DNA from 3 places in the Streptomyces sp. NPDC012835 genome. Region 3 is predicted to be linked to each of the others. Evidence: riboswitches for the same ligand, from Rfam matches in the RefSeq annotation. Region 3 holds a riboswitch; each other region holds the start of a gene.
The links. A riboswitch is a leader RNA that binds a small molecule or an ion and turns the genes downstream of it on or off. The one in region 3 is predicted to bind S-adenosylmethionine.
Positions count from the first base shown of each region.

Region 1 (5,302 bases), on a different contig from region 3:
CCCTCGGTCCAGCGGGCCGGATACGCGGCGCTGGGCGACAACAAGGGCGCGGCCGTCGCGATCGACCCGAAGACCGGCCGGGTGCTCGCGGTGGTGAGCACCCCCTCGTACGACCCGACGAAGATCAGCGGGACGACGGACGGCGCCGCGTGGCAGCGGCTGACCGGCGACGCCGACAAGCCGATGGTCAACCGCGCGCTGCGCCAGCCGCTGCCGCCCGGTTCGACGTTCAAGCTGGTCGTCGCGGCGGCGGCGCTGGAGGACGGGCTGTACGGCTCGGTCGACGAGAGGACGGACAGCCCCACCCCCTACACACTGCCGCACACCAGCACGGTCCTGCGCAACGAGAACGCCTCGGCGCCGTGCGAGAACGCCACCATCCGTACCGCCCTGCGCTACTCCTGCAACACCGTCTTCGCGAAGATGGCCGATCAGCTGGGGCAGTCGAAGATCCGGGCGACGGCGGAGAAGTTCGGCTTCAACGACACCGAGCAGGACGTGCCGGTGCGCGCCTCGCGGAGCGTGTATCCGACGGGCATGGACGACGCCCAGACGGCACTGACGGGTATCGGCCAGTTCGACGTGACCGCCACCCCGCTCCAGATGGCGATGGTCTCGGCGGCGCTGGCGAACGACGGGCTGCTCGCCGCGCCGCACATGGTGTCGAAGGTCGTGGACGGCGGCGGCGGCACGGTGCGGTCGTACCAGGACGGGGACACCACCCGGATCGTCTCCTCGGCCACGGCCGCACAGCTGCGCAGCGCGATGGTGACGGTGGTGGAGGACGGTACGGGGACCAACGCGCGGATCGCGGGCGCCGAGGTGGGCGGCAAGACGGGCACCGCCCAGCACGGCGTGGCCAACGACGGGACGCCGTACGCCTGGTTCACCTCGTACGCGAAGGACGCGTCCGGTGACAAGGAGGTGGCGGTCGCGGTCGTGGTGGAGGACTCGGGCGCGGCGCGCTCGGAGGTCAGCGGCAACGGACTGGCCGCGCCGATCGCTCAGAAGATGATGGCGGCGGCTCTGAAATAACCGATCCCACCCATTTTCTCCACACAACTTGGCACAACCATCCCCCGACCTGGATCACTTCGTGTGATCCAGGTCATCTTTGGGTTGGCCGAAATCAGTGTTACTTTTTCGGCGTCACGAGTCTCAGCGACAAGCCCCGGCTTGCTGAGCGGCAACCCTCCTTCTGCGGTGGGGTGCCCCGGGTGATGACACGGCTCCGCACGCACACCGATGTGCCGGGAGCAAGCGCGGACCTGTCGGCCAGGTCCTGGACCTGATGACGGGAGTACGAGATGACACCGCGAGCAGCGCTTTCCGCCCCTCGCGTCCCTCGTGCCTCATGGCTCCCGATCCGGCTTCGGCATGCGCGGCCGTCGCCGTTCTCACTCACCGCACGGAGGAGTTCTCCCTCATGAGATCTGTCCTGCCCCGCCCCGCCCGCGCCCGCAGGCGCGGATATCTGCTGGCCCTCGCCTCGGCCGGCACCGCCACCGTCCTGACCGCCGTGGCCGGCTGCGGGGTCGACACGGGCGGCGGCTCCTCCTCCGGCAGCGGTTCGTCGGACGGCAAGGGCGAGCAGATCACCGTCACCGCGTTCGCGGGGGCATGGGGCGACCTGTTCAAGAAGTCCTTCGTCGAGCCGTTCGAGAAGGACACCGGTATCAAGGTGAACCTCGTCTACGGCGCCGACTCCGACTGGGTCACCAAGTTGCGCGCCGCGGGCGGCAGGAACGCGCCGTTCGACGTCGTGGCCCTCACCCCCGGCTCGCTGCACCAGGCGGTCGGCGGCGGGCTCCTCCAGCCGCTGAAGACAGGCGACCTGAGCAACTGGAAGCAGCTCGACCCGGTGCTCACCCAGCAGTCGACCGTCGACGGATCGTCGTACGGCGTGCCGCTGACCACCGGCTCCAACGGGCTGCTCTACCGCACCGACAAGATCAAGCAGGCGCCCCAGGACTGGACCGACATCTTCGACAAGAAGTACTGCGGTCATGTCGCGCTGCCGCCGCTGACGTACAACGCGGGTCTGGAGTTCTTCTCCGCGCTGGTCTCCCAGGACGGCGGCAAGCTGTCCGACCCCGCCGATGTCGACAAGGGGTTCGAGAAGCTCGCCCAGCTGAAGAACTGCGTCTCCTCCTACCCGGCGGACGCGGGCAGTGTCTCCACGGTCCTGCAGAACGGCGACGCCTGGATCGTCCCGTTCTGGGACGGCCGCGCCTTCGCCATGGAGCAGGAGGGGCAGCCGATCGGCTTCACCTATCCAGCCTCCGGCGCGGTCGGCGCGCTGACCTCGTACTACGTGCCGAAGGGCTCGACGCACACGGCGGCGGCCTACAAGTTCCTGGACCACCTCTCCTCCGCCGAGCACCAGAAGCCGTTCGCCGAGGGCACCTTCTACGGCGCGGGCAACGACACCATCGACTACGCCCCCGACTTCAAGGCCAAGGTGAAGTACGGCGAGGACGTCTACAAGAAGTTCACCTGGGTCGACTACAAGACCGCCACTCCGAAGCTCAACGAGTGGCAGCAGCGCTGGAACCAGATCTTCAAGTGAGCGAGAACCCCACAGTGACCACCAGCGACCGTGCGGCGGCCGGCGAACCGCCGGCCCCGCGGAACCCGACCGCCCCGACCACCCCGCACATCGAGATCGACTCCCTCGCCGCCGGGTACGAGGGCCAGCGGGTGCTCGACGTCGACCGGCTGTCCATCCGGCGCGGCGAGTTCCTGTCGATCCTCGGCCCGAGCGGCTGCGGCAAGACGACGCTGCTCAACAGCCTGGCCGGATTCGTACGCCCCACCGGGGGCCGGATCACGCTGGACGGCGTGGATCTCACCGATGTCCCGACCCACCGGCGGGGCCTCGGCCTGGTCTTCCAGAACTACGCGCTCTTCCCGCACATGACCGTCGCCGACAATGTCGCGTACGGCCTGAAGGTGCGGCGGGTGGAGCGCGCCGAGCGGGACGAACGGGTCACCGAGGCGCTGCGCCTCGTCGGTCTGGAGCAGTACGCGGGCCGCCGGCCCCGACAGCTCTCGGGCGGCCAGCAGCAACGCGTCGCCGTGGCGCGGGCGCTGGCCACCCGGCCGGCCGTGCTGCTGCTCGACGAGCCGCTGTCGAACCTGGACGCGAAGCTGCGCCGGGAGATGCGGGTGGAGCTGCGGGAGCTTCAGCAGCGGCTCGGCATCACGATGGTCTTCGTCACGCACGACCAGGAGGAGGCCATGTCGCTGTCCGACCGGATCGCCGTGATGAACGGCGGCCGGGTCGAGCAGCTCGGCTCGCCCACCGAGGTCTACCGGACCCCGGCGACCCGCTTCGTCGCCGAGTTCATCGGCGCGGCCAACATCCTGGAGGGCGTGGGCGCCGCCGACGGATCGCTCGTCGTGGGCGGGGCCCGGCTCGACTCGGGCCTGGCCTCGCTGCGGCACGGCGTGCCGGTCACCCTCGCCGTACGGCCCGAGCGGGTCGTGGTGGCGCCCGCCGGTGACGCGGATAAGGAAACGGACACGGACACCGACGCGACGGCGGGCCCGGACGCGTTCCCCGGCGCAAGCGCCCGTCGCGGCTCCGGGATCGTCGGCTACCGGGCCTTCACCGGTGAGGCGTGGCAGGCGCAGATCGTCGTCGCGGAAGGCGTCGCGATCAACGCCCGCACGGCGCAGGAACCGCCGGCCGTGGGCGCCCCGGTGTCCTTCGGCTGGGCCCCCGACGACGTCATCCGCCTCGGCGACCTCCCCGAGGACGCGCCGCTGCTCCGGAAGCCGGCCGCATGAGCGCGCCCACGACCGCCCCCGCCGGGAAGACCGCAGGGGAGAGCGGCGGGAAGGGCGGCGGGAAGGGCCCGGCCCGGTCCGGCCGCAAGCGCTACGGGGTGCGCGGGCTGCTGCCCGTCACCCCCGTCGTGGTGTTCCTGCTGGCCCTGTTCGTGGTGCCGCTGGTGCGGGTGTTCGCGCTCAGCCTCCACCCGGTGGACGCGAACGGCTATCCCCTCGACGGCTACTCCTTCGTGCAGTACCGCAGGGTCTTCACCGAGTCGTTCTTCTCCGAGGCCCTGTGGCACAGCCTGGGCACCGCGCTGCTGGTGACCGCCCTGTGCGTACTGCTCGGCTTCCCCGCCGCCTACGCCCTGTCCCGGGCCCGCAAGGGAGTGGTGCGCACCCTGCTGTTCGTGGCGGTCGTCTCACCACTGCTGACCAGTGTCGTGGTGCGCAGCTACGGCTGGGTGGTGCTGTTCTCCGCGAACGGCGCGGTGAACCGCGTCCTGGTCGGGCTCGGTCTGCTGGATCAGCCCGCGCGCCTGCTGACCAGCTATGTCGTGGTGGTCGTCTCGGTCGTGCACGTCATGCTGCCGTTCGCGATCCTGCCGCTGACCACCGCGCTGGGCGGGATCGACGACAATCTGCGCCGCGCCTCGCGGAGCCTGGGCGCCGGCCCTGTCCGTACCTTCTGGAAGGTCACGGTGCCGCTCAGCCTTCCCGGCATCGCGGTCGGCGCCACCGTGGTCTTCCCGCTGGCCATGGGCATCTACATCACGCCGCTGCTGGTCGGCGGGGCCAACCAGCCGCTGGCGGGACTGCGGGTCTACTCGCAGATCACCAGCGTCTTCGACTATCCGGTGGCGGCGGCGCTCAGCCTCACTCTGCTGCTGCTCACCCTGCTGGGCGTCTCCGCGCTCGGTACCGGCTTCCGCTTCTGGGAACGGAGACTCCATGGCTGACACCTCGCGCGGGCCGCGCGCGCTGCGCCGCGCCGGGCGGATCGCCGCCGGACTGCCCGCCGCCGCCGTCTTCGCCTTCCTGCTGGCGCCGCTCGCCGTGCTGGCGCTCAGCTCGCTCAACTCCACCAGTTCGCTGAGCTTCCCGCCGAAGGGGCTGTCCCTGCGCTGGTACGGCGAGGTGCTCTCGTCCCCCGACTGGCTGGTCTCGTTCCGGCTCAGCGGCGTGCTGGTGCTGCTGGTGGTCCTCACCACCGTCACCATCGGCACGCTCGCCGCTTACGGGCTGGTGCGCGGCGACTTCCCCGGGCGCGGGGTGCTCTCCGGGCTGGCGCTGGCGCCGCTGATGGTGCCCGAGATCATCATCGCGCTGGGGCTGCTCTACTACTTCCAGGGCCTCGGCCTGGTCAACACCCTGCCCGGACTGTGGCTGGCGCACTCCCTGGTGGCGCTGCCCTTCGTGATCCGTACGGTGATGGTCAGCGCGCAGGCCCTCGATCCGACCCTGGAGCGGGCCGCGGCCACCCTCGGCGCCGGCCGGGTCCGTACGTTCCTCACGGTCACCCTGC
Region 1 is NZ_JBIBBW010000002.1:86,472-91,773, forward strand. Features, by position in the region: gene ACFY6S_RS07905 (penicillin-binding transpeptidase domain-containing protein) at 1-1,035, shown strand, start outside; SAM riboswitch class IV at 1,148-1,269, shown strand; gene ACFY6S_RS07910 (PotD/PotF family extracellular solute-binding protein) at 1,427-2,569, shown strand; gene ACFY6S_RS07915 (ABC transporter ATP-binding protein) at 2,584-3,792, shown strand; gene ACFY6S_RS07920 (ABC transporter permease) at 3,789-4,736, shown strand; gene ACFY6S_RS07925 (ABC transporter permease) at 4,729-5,302, shown strand, end outside.
Region 1: it holds a riboswitch for S-adenosylmethionine, as region 3 does, so the genes downstream of both, ACFY6S_RS07910 (PotD/PotF family extracellular solute-binding protein) here and thrC (threonine synthase) in region 3, are expected to answer to the same signal.

Region 2 (5,302 bases), on a different contig from region 3:
GCATGTCCTCGACCGAGCGGCCCTCGCGGGCGGCCCGGCGGCCCGCTTCCACCGTCGCCTCCGCCTCGGCCAGCCGCGCCCTGATCCGGCGGGTCTCGCTCTCGGCCGCCGACACCTGGGCGGCGGCCTCCGCGCGGAGCGCCTCGGTCTCCGCGTTCGTACGGCGCAGGGCGGCCTCGCCGCGCTTGACGTCGCTCTGGGCACTGCGCAGCTTGCGGTGGAGCGCGTCGGCCTCTTTACGGACCGCCTCCAGCTCGGTACGGAGCCGTTCGGTGTCGTTCCTGGTCTGCGCCCTGGCGACGGCCAGCTCCTCGCGCAGCCGCTCCAGCTCCTGCCGGGTCTCCTCGTCGACGCGCTCGGCGTCCGCCCGCTGGGCCTCCTCACCCGCGGCGGCCACCAGCTTCACCCATCCGGGTGGTCTGAGCACATACGCGGCGGCGGCCACGTCGACGGGATCGGCGGCGGCGGGCGGCGATCCCGCCTCCAGCGCGGCGGCCAGCTCGGGCTGGGACTGGGCGAGCCGGTCCCCGATCCGCTGCCGGAAGATCGGGTCGGCCTCCAGCGCGGCGGCCATCGCGTTGCCCGCGAATTTCGCACGTCTGTTCGGGGTGAAGCGCGCGTACTGCCGCAGCTGGGTGGGCAGCTCCGGGACGGTCAGACCACCGAAGGCGTCCGAGACGAGCGCCACGACCCGGCGTCGTACCCCGTCGGGAAGCGGGCGGTCGAGCGTCTCCGCGGCGTCACCGGCCGCACCGGCCGGCTCAGCACCGCCCGCGGGCTGCTCCACGATCCGTCACCCCACTACCCCTTTCGGGCCGCTCCCTCTCAGGAACCCGCGCCCGGCCTGTCCACCAACTCGATCTGATCCACCGCGTTGCACCAACGGCAGCGCACCGACTCGATGGTCTCACTGACCACCTCGCGCTCCTCGACCGTGGGCTCCCCGGCCAGGTCCAGATGGACGTACTCGACGGCCTTCGACGACCGGGTCACGTCGAAGCGGGTCAGATTCCCGCACAGCGTGCACCGCCACCTGGTGGTGGCCGTCGGCTGCGGAACCGTCGGAAGCGTTGCCATCGCGTCGTCCTCTTTTCGTCGTCCCTCGTGCGGTGCCCCGCGGCGCGCCCTCGAACCGCGGATCACACCCCGCAACCCTACGGCCTCGCGGGCACCGCGCGGGGCGGCGAGGCGCTCTGTACCGAAGGGTCCGGTACGGCATGCTCTGTCGGTGATCACATGGCGAGGGCAGAGGACGGCCGGCGTACCCGTGGTGACCTACGGGCTGATCGTCCTGTGCTGTCTGGCCTTCCTGATCGGCCCGGTGTCCGGCCTCGGCGCCGGCCACGGCAGGGGCGACGCGCTCCTCGCCGCGCAGAGCGCGTATTTCGAACGGTGGGGAGTGATCCCGGACGAGCTGGCGCACGGCTCGGCGCGCGCCCTGCTCACCCCGCTCACCGCGCTGTTCGTGCACGGCGGCTGGCTGCATCTGCTCGGCAACATGCTCTTCCTGCACGTCTTCGGGGCGATGACCGAGGAGCGGATGGGCCGGGTCCCCTTCCTGCTCTTCTACCTCGCGGCCGGCTACCTCGCGCTGTTCGCCTACGCGGCGGCCAACGCCGACTCGGACCAGACCCTGGTCGGGGCCTCCGGGGCGATCTCCGGTGTGCTCGGCGCCTTCCTGTATCTCTTTCCGCGGGCCCGCGTCACCAGCCTCTTCCCGTTCCTGTTCTTCCTGCCCCTGCGCTTCCCCGCGTGGATCGTGCTGATCTTCTGGTTCGCGCTCCAGTGGCTGGCCGCCCGGAACGCGGGCGAGGGGCCCGGGGTCGCCTATCTGGCCCATGTGGCCGGCTTCGGTGTGGGCTTCCTCTACGCCTGGGGGCGCTACTGGCGTACCGATAGAGTGGCCGCACAGACCGGGGCCACCGAGGGAGAACGCCAACCGTGATCACCGCGATCGTGCTCATCAAGACCAGCGTCGACCGGATTCCCGAGATCGCCGAGGCCATCGCCGCCCTGGACAGCGTCAGCGAGGTCTTCTCGGTGACCGGGACCTACGACCTGATCGCCATGGTGCGGGTGCCCCACCACGACGATCTGGCGGATGTCATCCCCGGCCGGATCAGCAAGATCGCGGGCGTGGAGGCCACCGACACGCACGTGGCGTTCCGCACCTACTCCCAGCACGACCTGGAGGCGGCCTTCGCGATCGGGCTCGACGCGTAGGACCGCCTCCGGGCACCTCCGGGTCCGTACCCCCGGCCGCGTCCGGCCGGCCGGGAAGGACCTACGCGGCGGCCGTTCCCCGGTCCGGCACGCAACGCCCGTCCTCCGTGCGGTAGTTCCAGCGCGCGCCGTCGCTGACCAGCTCGCGCACCGCCCGTACGAACCGCTCCACGTGCTCGTCCGGCGTCCCGGCGCCGAAGCTCACCCGGATCGCGTTCAGCGAGCGCCCGCCCGGCTCGGCCTCCGGCGCGCCGCACTCCCCCTGCTCCCGCGGGTCGCCGTCCAGCAGCGTCCGTACCAGCGGGTGGGCGCAGAACAGGCCGTCCCGCACCCCGATGCCGTACTCGGCGGAGAGCGCGGCGGCGAAGTGCGAGCTGTTCCACCCCTCCACCACGAACGACAGCACACCGACCCTCGGCGCGTCGTCCCCGAACAGCGAGAGCACCTTCACCTCGGGCACCTCGGCGAGCCCCTCGCGCAGCCGTGCGACAAGGCGCTGCTCGCGGGCCGCCAGCGCGTCGAACCCGGCCTCCTCCAGCGCCTTGCAGGCCGAGGCGATCGCGTACACCCCGATGACGTTGGGCGAACCGGCCTCGTGGCGGGCCGCGGTGGCGTGCCACTCCACGTCCACCCCGCCGTCGGCGCGGCGCGCCACCTTGCGGCTGGCGCCGCCGCCCGCGAGGTACGGCTCGGCGTCCCGGAGCCAGTCGGCCCGCCCGGCCAGCACCCCGGAGCCGAACGGCGCGTACAGCTTGTGCCCGGAGAAGGCGATCCAGTCCACGTCCAGCTCGGCGATGTCCACGGCGTGGTGCGGTACGAGCTGAGCGGCGTCGAGCACGATCCGGGCACCGTGCCGGTGCGCGGCGGCGGCCAGTTCCCGTACGGGCCACAGCTCACCCGTCACATTGGACGCGCCCGTGACACAGACCAGCGCCGGCCCACGGGAGTCGCGCGAGGCGAGCGCGCTCTCCAGGGTGGCGACGGCACCGGCCGGGGTGCGCGGGGCGTCGAGACAGCTCACCCGGGCGTTCCGCCAGGGCAGCAGCGAGGCGTGGTGCTCCGTCTCGAAGACGAACACCTCGCACCCCTCGGGAAGGGCCGCCGCCAGCAGATTCAGCGAATCCGTGGTCGAGCGGGTGAAGACCACCTGGTCGTCCGCGCGGCAGCCGAGGAACTCCGCGACCGTGCGGCGGCTGTTCTCGAACAGATCGGTGGACAGCTGCGAGAGATAGCCGGCGCCCCGGTGGACGCTGCCGTAGTACGGGGCGTACGCGGCGACGTCGTCCCACACCCGCTGGAGCGCCGGGGCGCTGGCCGCGTAGTCCAGGGCCGCGTAGACGACCTCGCCGCCGGTGACGAGCGGCACGGTCACATCCCGTCCGAGCACCGGCAGCGGCGCTCCACAGGCGGGGTCGTCGGAGGGCCGGGCGGGCTGCGCGGCAACGGTGGCGGTGGCGTTCGGGTATGCGGACATGGCGATATCTCCCGGCAGGACAAGGCGGAAAAGCGGCTTCAAGGACCCGCGGGCACGGCAGGGCCGTGACGGTCACGCGGGGGATGCCTCGACACACGGAGAACACCGTGCGGAGGGTGTTGAAGAGGGGCGTGGAAGCCCTAACGCATTCGCTTGCTCACGAGACTGCTCCCTTGAGGACCAGGACCCCAAAGGTGCGAGGGGTCCGCGCTTGCCGTAGACCTCGCTGCCTACGGCCTGGTCTTCACCCGGGGCACCCCGCCACGGACGGAGGGTTGCCGGACAGCGAGCCGGGGCCTAAATCGCTGTCACTCATGACCTTGGGCGAAATTATGGCACAGCGTGCCGCGCCGCCCAACAGGTGTCCGCGATACGGGACAAGGGCGGGCGCCGACCGGCGCCCGCCCCCTGTCGCAGCCGCCGCCGTCAGGCGTTGCTGGCCTCGACCCAGCGCGCCAGCGCCCGGCCCGCCGCGCCCGAGTCGATCGACTCCGCCGCCCGCGCGATCCCCGCCGACAGCTGGAGCTCCAGCGGATCGTCCGTCGGGTCCAGCGCGACCAGCGCCGCCGCCGAGTTGAGCAGTACGGCCTCCCGTACCGGGCCGGTCTCGCCGGCCAGCAGCCTGCGGGCCACATCCGCGTTGTACGAGGCGTCCGCGCCGCGCAGGGCCTCGACCGGCACCAGGGACAGACCGATGTCGCGCGGGTCGAAGGACTGCTCGGTGACGGCGCCGTCCCGGACGACCCAGACCCGGGAGGTCGCGGTGGTGGTCAGCTCGTCGAGCCCGTCGTCGCCCCGGAAGACCAGGGCGGAGGAGCCCCGCTCGGCCAGCACGCCCGCCATGATCGGCGCCATCCGGGCATCCGCGACACCCGTCGCCTGGGCCCGCACCTTCGCGGGGTTGGTGAGCGGCCCCAGGAAGTTGAAGACCGTACGGATACCCATCTCGCCGCGCGCGGCGGCCACGCGGCGCAGGGCGGGGTGGAACTTCACCGCGAAGCAGAAGGTGATGCCCGCCTCCTCCGCGACCCGGGCGACCCGCTCGGGGGACAGCTCCAGATTGACGCCGAGCTTCTCCAGGACGTCCGAGGCGCCGCTCGCCGAGGACGCGGCCCGGCTGCCGTGCTTGACGACCTTCGCTCCGGTGCCCGCGACCACGATCGAGGACATGGTGGAGATGTTCACGGTCTTGGCGCCGTCGCCGCCGGTGCCGACGATGTCGACGGTCCTGCCGGGCACCTCTATGACCCTGGCGTGCTCGTACATCGCCCGTACGAGACCGCTGATCTCGGCGACCGTCTCGCCCTTGGCCCGCAGTGCCACCACGAATCCGGCGATCTGCGCGTCGGTGGCCGCGCCGCTCATGATCCGGTCCATCGCCCAGGCGGTGGCGTCGGCGCTCTGGTCGACGCCGTTGAGCAGCGTGTCCAGTACGCCCGGCCAGGTGAGTGCCGCCACGGTGTCGCCTCCGACGGGGGTAACAGCGCTCATCGCTCGCTCCTGGGGTCCGGGACGGGTACCGGGCCCCTGCGGGGGCCCGGGAGAAGCCTATCGGCGTGCGCCCGGCCCGTAGGACGACCGCCCGCACTGCGGACAGGCTCCGCG
Region 2 is NZ_JBIBBW010000002.1:356,682-361,983, forward strand. Features, by position in the region: gene ACFY6S_RS09070 (NYN domain-containing protein) at 1-787, opposite strand, end outside; gene ACFY6S_RS09075 (hypothetical protein) at 826-1,077, opposite strand; gene ACFY6S_RS09080 (rhomboid family intramembrane serine protease) at 1,229-1,945, shown strand; gene ACFY6S_RS09085 (Lrp/AsnC family transcriptional regulator) at 1,942-2,223, shown strand; gene ACFY6S_RS09090 (aminotransferase class V-fold PLP-dependent enzyme) at 2,285-3,697, opposite strand; SAM riboswitch class IV at 3,900-4,017, opposite strand; gene trpD (anthranilate phosphoribosyltransferase) at 4,124-5,188, opposite strand.
Region 2: it holds a riboswitch for S-adenosylmethionine, as region 3 does, so the genes downstream of both, ACFY6S_RS09090 (aminotransferase class V-fold PLP-dependent enzyme) here and thrC (threonine synthase) in region 3, are expected to answer to the same signal.

Region 3 (5,302 bases):
AGCGATCTGCTCCTTGGTCTCCACGTCCTTGGCCTGCTCCAGCAGGGCACCGGAGACGGCCTCGACGGCCTTCTCGATACCGCGCTTGAGGGCCATCGGGTTGGCGCCGGCGGCCACGTTGCGCAGGCCCTCGCGGACGAGCGCCTGGGCGAGGACGGTCGCGGTGGTCGTACCGTCACCGGCGACGTCGTCCGTCTTCTTGGCGACTTCCTTGACCAGCTCGGCGCCGATCTTCTCGTACGGGTCCTCGAGCTCGATCTCCTTGGCGATGGAAACACCATCGTTGGTGATCGTGGGGGCGCCCCACTTCTTCTCGAGGACGACGTTGCGACCCTTGGGACCAAGGGTGACCTTGACGGCGTCGGCGAGCTGGTTCATCCCGCGCTCGAGACCGCGCCGTGCCTCCTCGTCGAACGCGATGATCTTGGCCATGTGAAGTGGTCCTCCCGGACTGGGGTGGATTGCTCCGGACCGCGCTGGCGCCCGCGACGGACGGCCTGAGAGTCGAGTGGTTCCTTGCCCCACCGGCTCTTCGGGCCTCGCCTACCCGGTCCTAAGTTGTCACTCTCACTTGCAGAGTGCTAACGCCAATAATTAGCACTCGACCCCCGAGAGTGCAAGCGCCCCCGGAGCCCCGACCGGGGGTGGCGGCCGGTGGCGGCCGGGCGACGGGGGGCGCGAGCGCCGCCGGGGCACATCGGGACGAGTACGGCCGGAACGAGCGCGGCGGACGGATGCGGCGGCCGGCACGCACGTGGGGCCCGCATCCGGCTTTCCGGATACGGGCCCCACGTGCGTGAGTGACGTGCGGTGCTTCGTGAGTGCGTCGTGAGTGCGTCGGTGGCCGATCGCGCCGGGATCAGACGGCGAGCTTGACCATGTCCGCCTGCGGACCCTTCTGGCCCTGCGAGATCTCGAACTCCACTCGCTGACCTTCTTCAAGGGTGCGGTAGCCGTCCATCTGAATCGCGCTGTAGTGGACGAACACATCCGCACCACCGTCTACCGCGATGAAGCCGTAGCCCTTCTCCGCGTTGAACCACTTGACGGTGCCCTGAGCCATGCCTAACTCCCCTATTACTGGCCCTTGCACGGGGCCACACTTCGCGCCGGAACGCGTCGACCGCGGCTGAATGTATCTGCCCAACTGCCCTCTGCAACAGGGCAATCGGCGGGGAAATCTGGGCATGGCCGAACTCGCATAGCGTTGAATTCACTGCGATCCGGGGCAAGTCGGGCCGGGCAAAAGGCACCAACCACGCAAAGGCCACCTGGAGTTCGGCCCCATGTTGTCGCGTTCTCGCGTGCGCCGACTGCGGTCGGCGGAGGGGCCTTCCCTTACTCTACCGTGCTCAACCATGCAGAATGGCCCCCTCCGCTTCTGTCGCGGAGAGGGCCATGCCGGTTACGGGGCGTACGCGCCGCCCCAGGGCGCGTACGGAGGGTCAGCCTCCGGCGACGGCCGGGATGATCGAGATGCCGGCGCCCGCGGGAGTCGCGGTCTCCAGGCCCTGCTCGAAACGGACGTCGTCGTCGTTCACGTACACGTTCACGAAGCGGCGGAGCTTGCCCTGGTCGTCCAGGACGCGGGCGGCGATGCCCGGGTGGCTGCTCTCCAGGGACTGGATGACCTCGGAGAGGGTGGCGCCCTCCGCCGGGACCTCGGCCTGCCCGCCGGTGTAGGTGCGGAGGATGGTGGGGATGCGGACCTTGACGCTCATGACGGATGCCCAGCCTTTCTGCGGAAGTTTCGGTGTCGCGGGTAGCGCGGGGTGAGAGTCGCGCGGGGGTCGCGGGTGACAGCCGCGCGGGTGGCGCGGGCGGCGCGACCCCGTGTCGCCGGGTCAGCCGGCCGCGAGGCCCGCGTCGCGGAACGCGTCGAGGCTCGGGCGGATGGTGGCGGTCGGTCCGGTCGTCGGCGCCACGGCGTCGAGGGTCTTCAGGCCGTCGCCGGTGTTGAGGACGACGGTGGTCAGCGTCGGGTCGAGGAGTCCGGCCTCGATGAGCTTCTTCGTGACGCCCACGGTGACCCCGCCCGCCGTCTCGGCGAAGATCCCCTCCGTACGCGCCAGCAGCTTGATCGCGTCGACGATCTGCTCGTCGTTGACGTCGTCGACGGCGCCACCGGTGCGGCGGGCGATGTCCAGGACGTACGGTCCGTCGGCCGGGTTGCCGATCGCCAGGGACTTGGCGATGGTGTCGGGCTTCTGGGGCCGTACGACATCGTGGCCCGCCTTGAAGGCGGTGGAGACCGGCGAGCAGCCCTCGGCCTGGGCGCCGAAGATCTTGTACGGCTTGTCCTCGACCAGGCCCAGCTTGATCAGCTCCTGGAGCCCCTTGTCGATCTTCGTCAGCTGCGACCCCGAGGCGATCGGGATGACGAGCTGATCGGGCAGGCGCCAGCCGAGCTGCTCACAGATCTCGTACGCGAGGGTCTTGGAACCCTCGCCGTAGTACGGACGGAGGTTGACGTTGACGAAGCCCCAGCCCTCGCCGAGCGGGTCGCCGATCAGCTCGGAACAGAAACGGTTCACATCGTCGTAGTTGCCCTCGATGCCGACCAGATCCCCGCCGTACACCGCAGCCATGACGACCTTGCCCTGCTCCAGGTCGTGCGGGATGAACACGCAGGAGCGGAAGCCGGCCCGGGCCGCGGCTGCGCCGACGGCGCCCGCGAGGTTGCCGGTGGACGAGCAGGAGAGCGTGGTGAAGCCGAAGGCGCGGGCGGCCTCGACGGCGATGGCGACGACACGGTCCTTGAAGGAGTGCGTCGGGTTGCCGGAGTCGTCCTTGACGTGCAGCGACCCGGTGATACCCAGCTCGCGGGCGAGGTTGTCGGCCTTGACCAGCTTGGTGAAACCGGGGTTGATGTTGGGCTTCGAGGCCACGTCGGCGGGGACGGGCAGCAGGGGCGCGTAACGCCAGATGTTGTCGGGTCCCTCGGCGATGCGCTTCTTCAGCTCGTCGGGGCTGCCGCTCGGCAGGTCGTACGCGACTTCGAGCGGCCCGAAACAGCTCGCACAGGCGAAAATGGGGCCGAGGTCGAAACGCTCTCCGCATTCGCGGCACGAGAGCGCGGCGGCGGGTCCGAGGTCGACGGTGGCGTTGGTGCCGCTCTGGACGGTCTGCACAGCCATGGAGGCGAGGCCCTTTCTCCTCATCTTCCTCGCGGCGTACTTCGCCACGAGACGGAATTGGCACCTTCCCCACCGTGACCTCGCGGTCGGCGGGAGGGTTGCCGGGACTTCAACGGGCCGTTCCCTCAGTCCCTCTGGATGAGCGCTATGGCGCCGGACCCGGGGTCCGGTGCGTTTGTCGCCTGTCGCAGCATGTCCCGGATGTCGCTGATCCGGTGTCTCTGAGCCAGGTGTCCACCCCGCGACCCCGGCATGCGGCGGTCAAGGGCGTTGTTCAAGACTGTAACCGAAGGAGCGGACGGTTGAGGTAGTCGTCCGCACCGCGAGATGGATCACGTTTTACGGATCAGCGCAGGGAGTACCGAACGTGCTGGAAGAGGTGGAACGCTGGCTGACCAGGCGTTCCTGGTCCGCGGCCGACCGTACGCTCGACCAGTTGCTGGCGGCGAAAGCGGCCCGGGGCACCACCGTGAGCGTGGTGCTTCCGGCGCTGGACGAGGAGGAGACGGTCGGGGAGATCGTCTCGGTGATCCGGCGCGAGCTGATGGTGGCGACCCGGCTGGTCGACGAGCTGGTGGTGATCGATTCCGGCTCCACCGACCGTACGTCCGAGGTGGCCGCGGCGGCCGGGGCGCGGGTGGTGCACCGGGACGCGATACTGCCGCGGCTGCCCGCGCTGCCCGGCAAGGGCGAGGTGCTGTGGCGGTCGCTGCTGGTGACGGGCGGGGACATCGTGTGCTTCGTGGATGCGGATCTGCGGGATTTCTCGGCGGATTTCGTCTCCGGGATCGTCGGCCCGCTGCTGACCGACCCCGATGTGCAGTTCGTGAAGGCGATGTACGACCGCCCCATGGCGCGGCCCGGCGGCCGGGGCGGCGGCCGGCCCGGCGGTCCGCCCGTCGAGCAGCCCGTCGAACAGCCCGTCGGGCAGGGCGGCCGGGTGACGGAGCTGGTGGCGCGCCCGCTGCTCAATCTGCACTGGCCCCGGCTGGCCGGCTTCGTCCAGCCGCTGGGCGGGGAGTACGCCGCGCGGCGCACGCTGCTGGAGCGGCTGCCGTTCCCCGTGGGGTACGGGGTGGAGCTGGGGCTCCTGGTGGACGCGTTGCACACGGTGGGGCTCGACGCGCTGGCGCAGGTCGACGTCGGGGTACGGCGCCACCGCCATCAGGACGACCGGGCGCTGGGGCGGATGGCCGCGGCGATCTACCGTACGGCGCAGCTGCGGCTCTCCCGTGGCCACCTGGTGCGGCCGAGGCTGACGCAGTTCGAGCGGGGTCCTGACGGGTTCACGCCGCGCACGCATGTGGTGGACACGGAGGAGCGTCCGCCGGTGCGGGAGATCGCGGAGTACCCGGCCGGACGCGCGGCGTAACGCGTGATTTTCATATCTAATGTCTAGATTTTCGCTCCATGAGTACAGACCTGCTGACCCCGCACCTCATGGGCACGCCCCTCGCGGACCCGCGCCTGGACGACATGAAGCAGTGGGCGATGAACGCCCTGGCCCAGACCGGGACCGCCGCCGAGCGCCTGTGGCTGCTGGGCGGAGTGGCGCTCGCGCTGACCGGAGCCGGGGTGGTCGCGCTGGCCGCCGCGCGCGGCCGGCGCGACTGACCGGCGCCACCGGCCGAGGGGTGCGACAGGCGGGCCCGACCGGCGGGGCGACCTGCCGTACGTTTGAGCGTTTCGCCTACGGGCTAGGTTTCGGCACATGGTCTCCGAGCACATCGCCCCGCCGCCCGCCCGCGTCCTCGTCGCGTCCAACCGAGGCCCCGTCTCGTACACCCTGGGCGACGACGGCTCCCTGGCCGCCAAGCGGGGTGGCGGCGGGCTGGTGTCCGGGCTCTCGGCCATCGGCCCGGACACCGACGCGGTGTGGGTGTGCGCGGCGCTCGGCGAGGGCGACCGGGAGGCCGTGCGGCGGCGGGACGGCAGGCTCGACCCGGCGGACACCGGCGGGCAGCGCGTCCGCATGCTCGGCATCCCGCCCGAGGTGTACGCGGACGCGTACAACGGCGTGGCGAACTCGACGCTCTGGTTCGTCCACCACCTGCTCTACCAGACCCCGCTGGAACCGTCCTTCGGCCCGGAGTTCCGCGCCCAGTGGGCCTCGTACGAGGCGTACAACCGCGCCTTCGCCGAGGCCCTGGCCGATGAGGCGGCCG
Region 3 is NZ_JBIBBW010000003.1:740,291-745,592, forward strand. Features, by position in the region: gene groL (chaperonin GroEL) at 1-432, opposite strand, end outside; gene ACFY6S_RS16530 (cold-shock protein) at 860-1,063, opposite strand; gene ACFY6S_RS16535 (ubiquitin-like small modifier protein 1) at 1,446-1,721, opposite strand; gene thrC (threonine synthase) at 1,845-3,137, opposite strand; SAM riboswitch class I at 3,155-3,282, opposite strand; gene ACFY6S_RS16545 (glucosyl-3-phosphoglycerate synthase) at 3,505-4,509, shown strand; gene ACFY6S_RS16550 (hypothetical protein) at 4,548-4,751, shown strand; gene ACFY6S_RS16555 (trehalose-6-phosphate synthase) at 4,849-5,302, shown strand, end outside.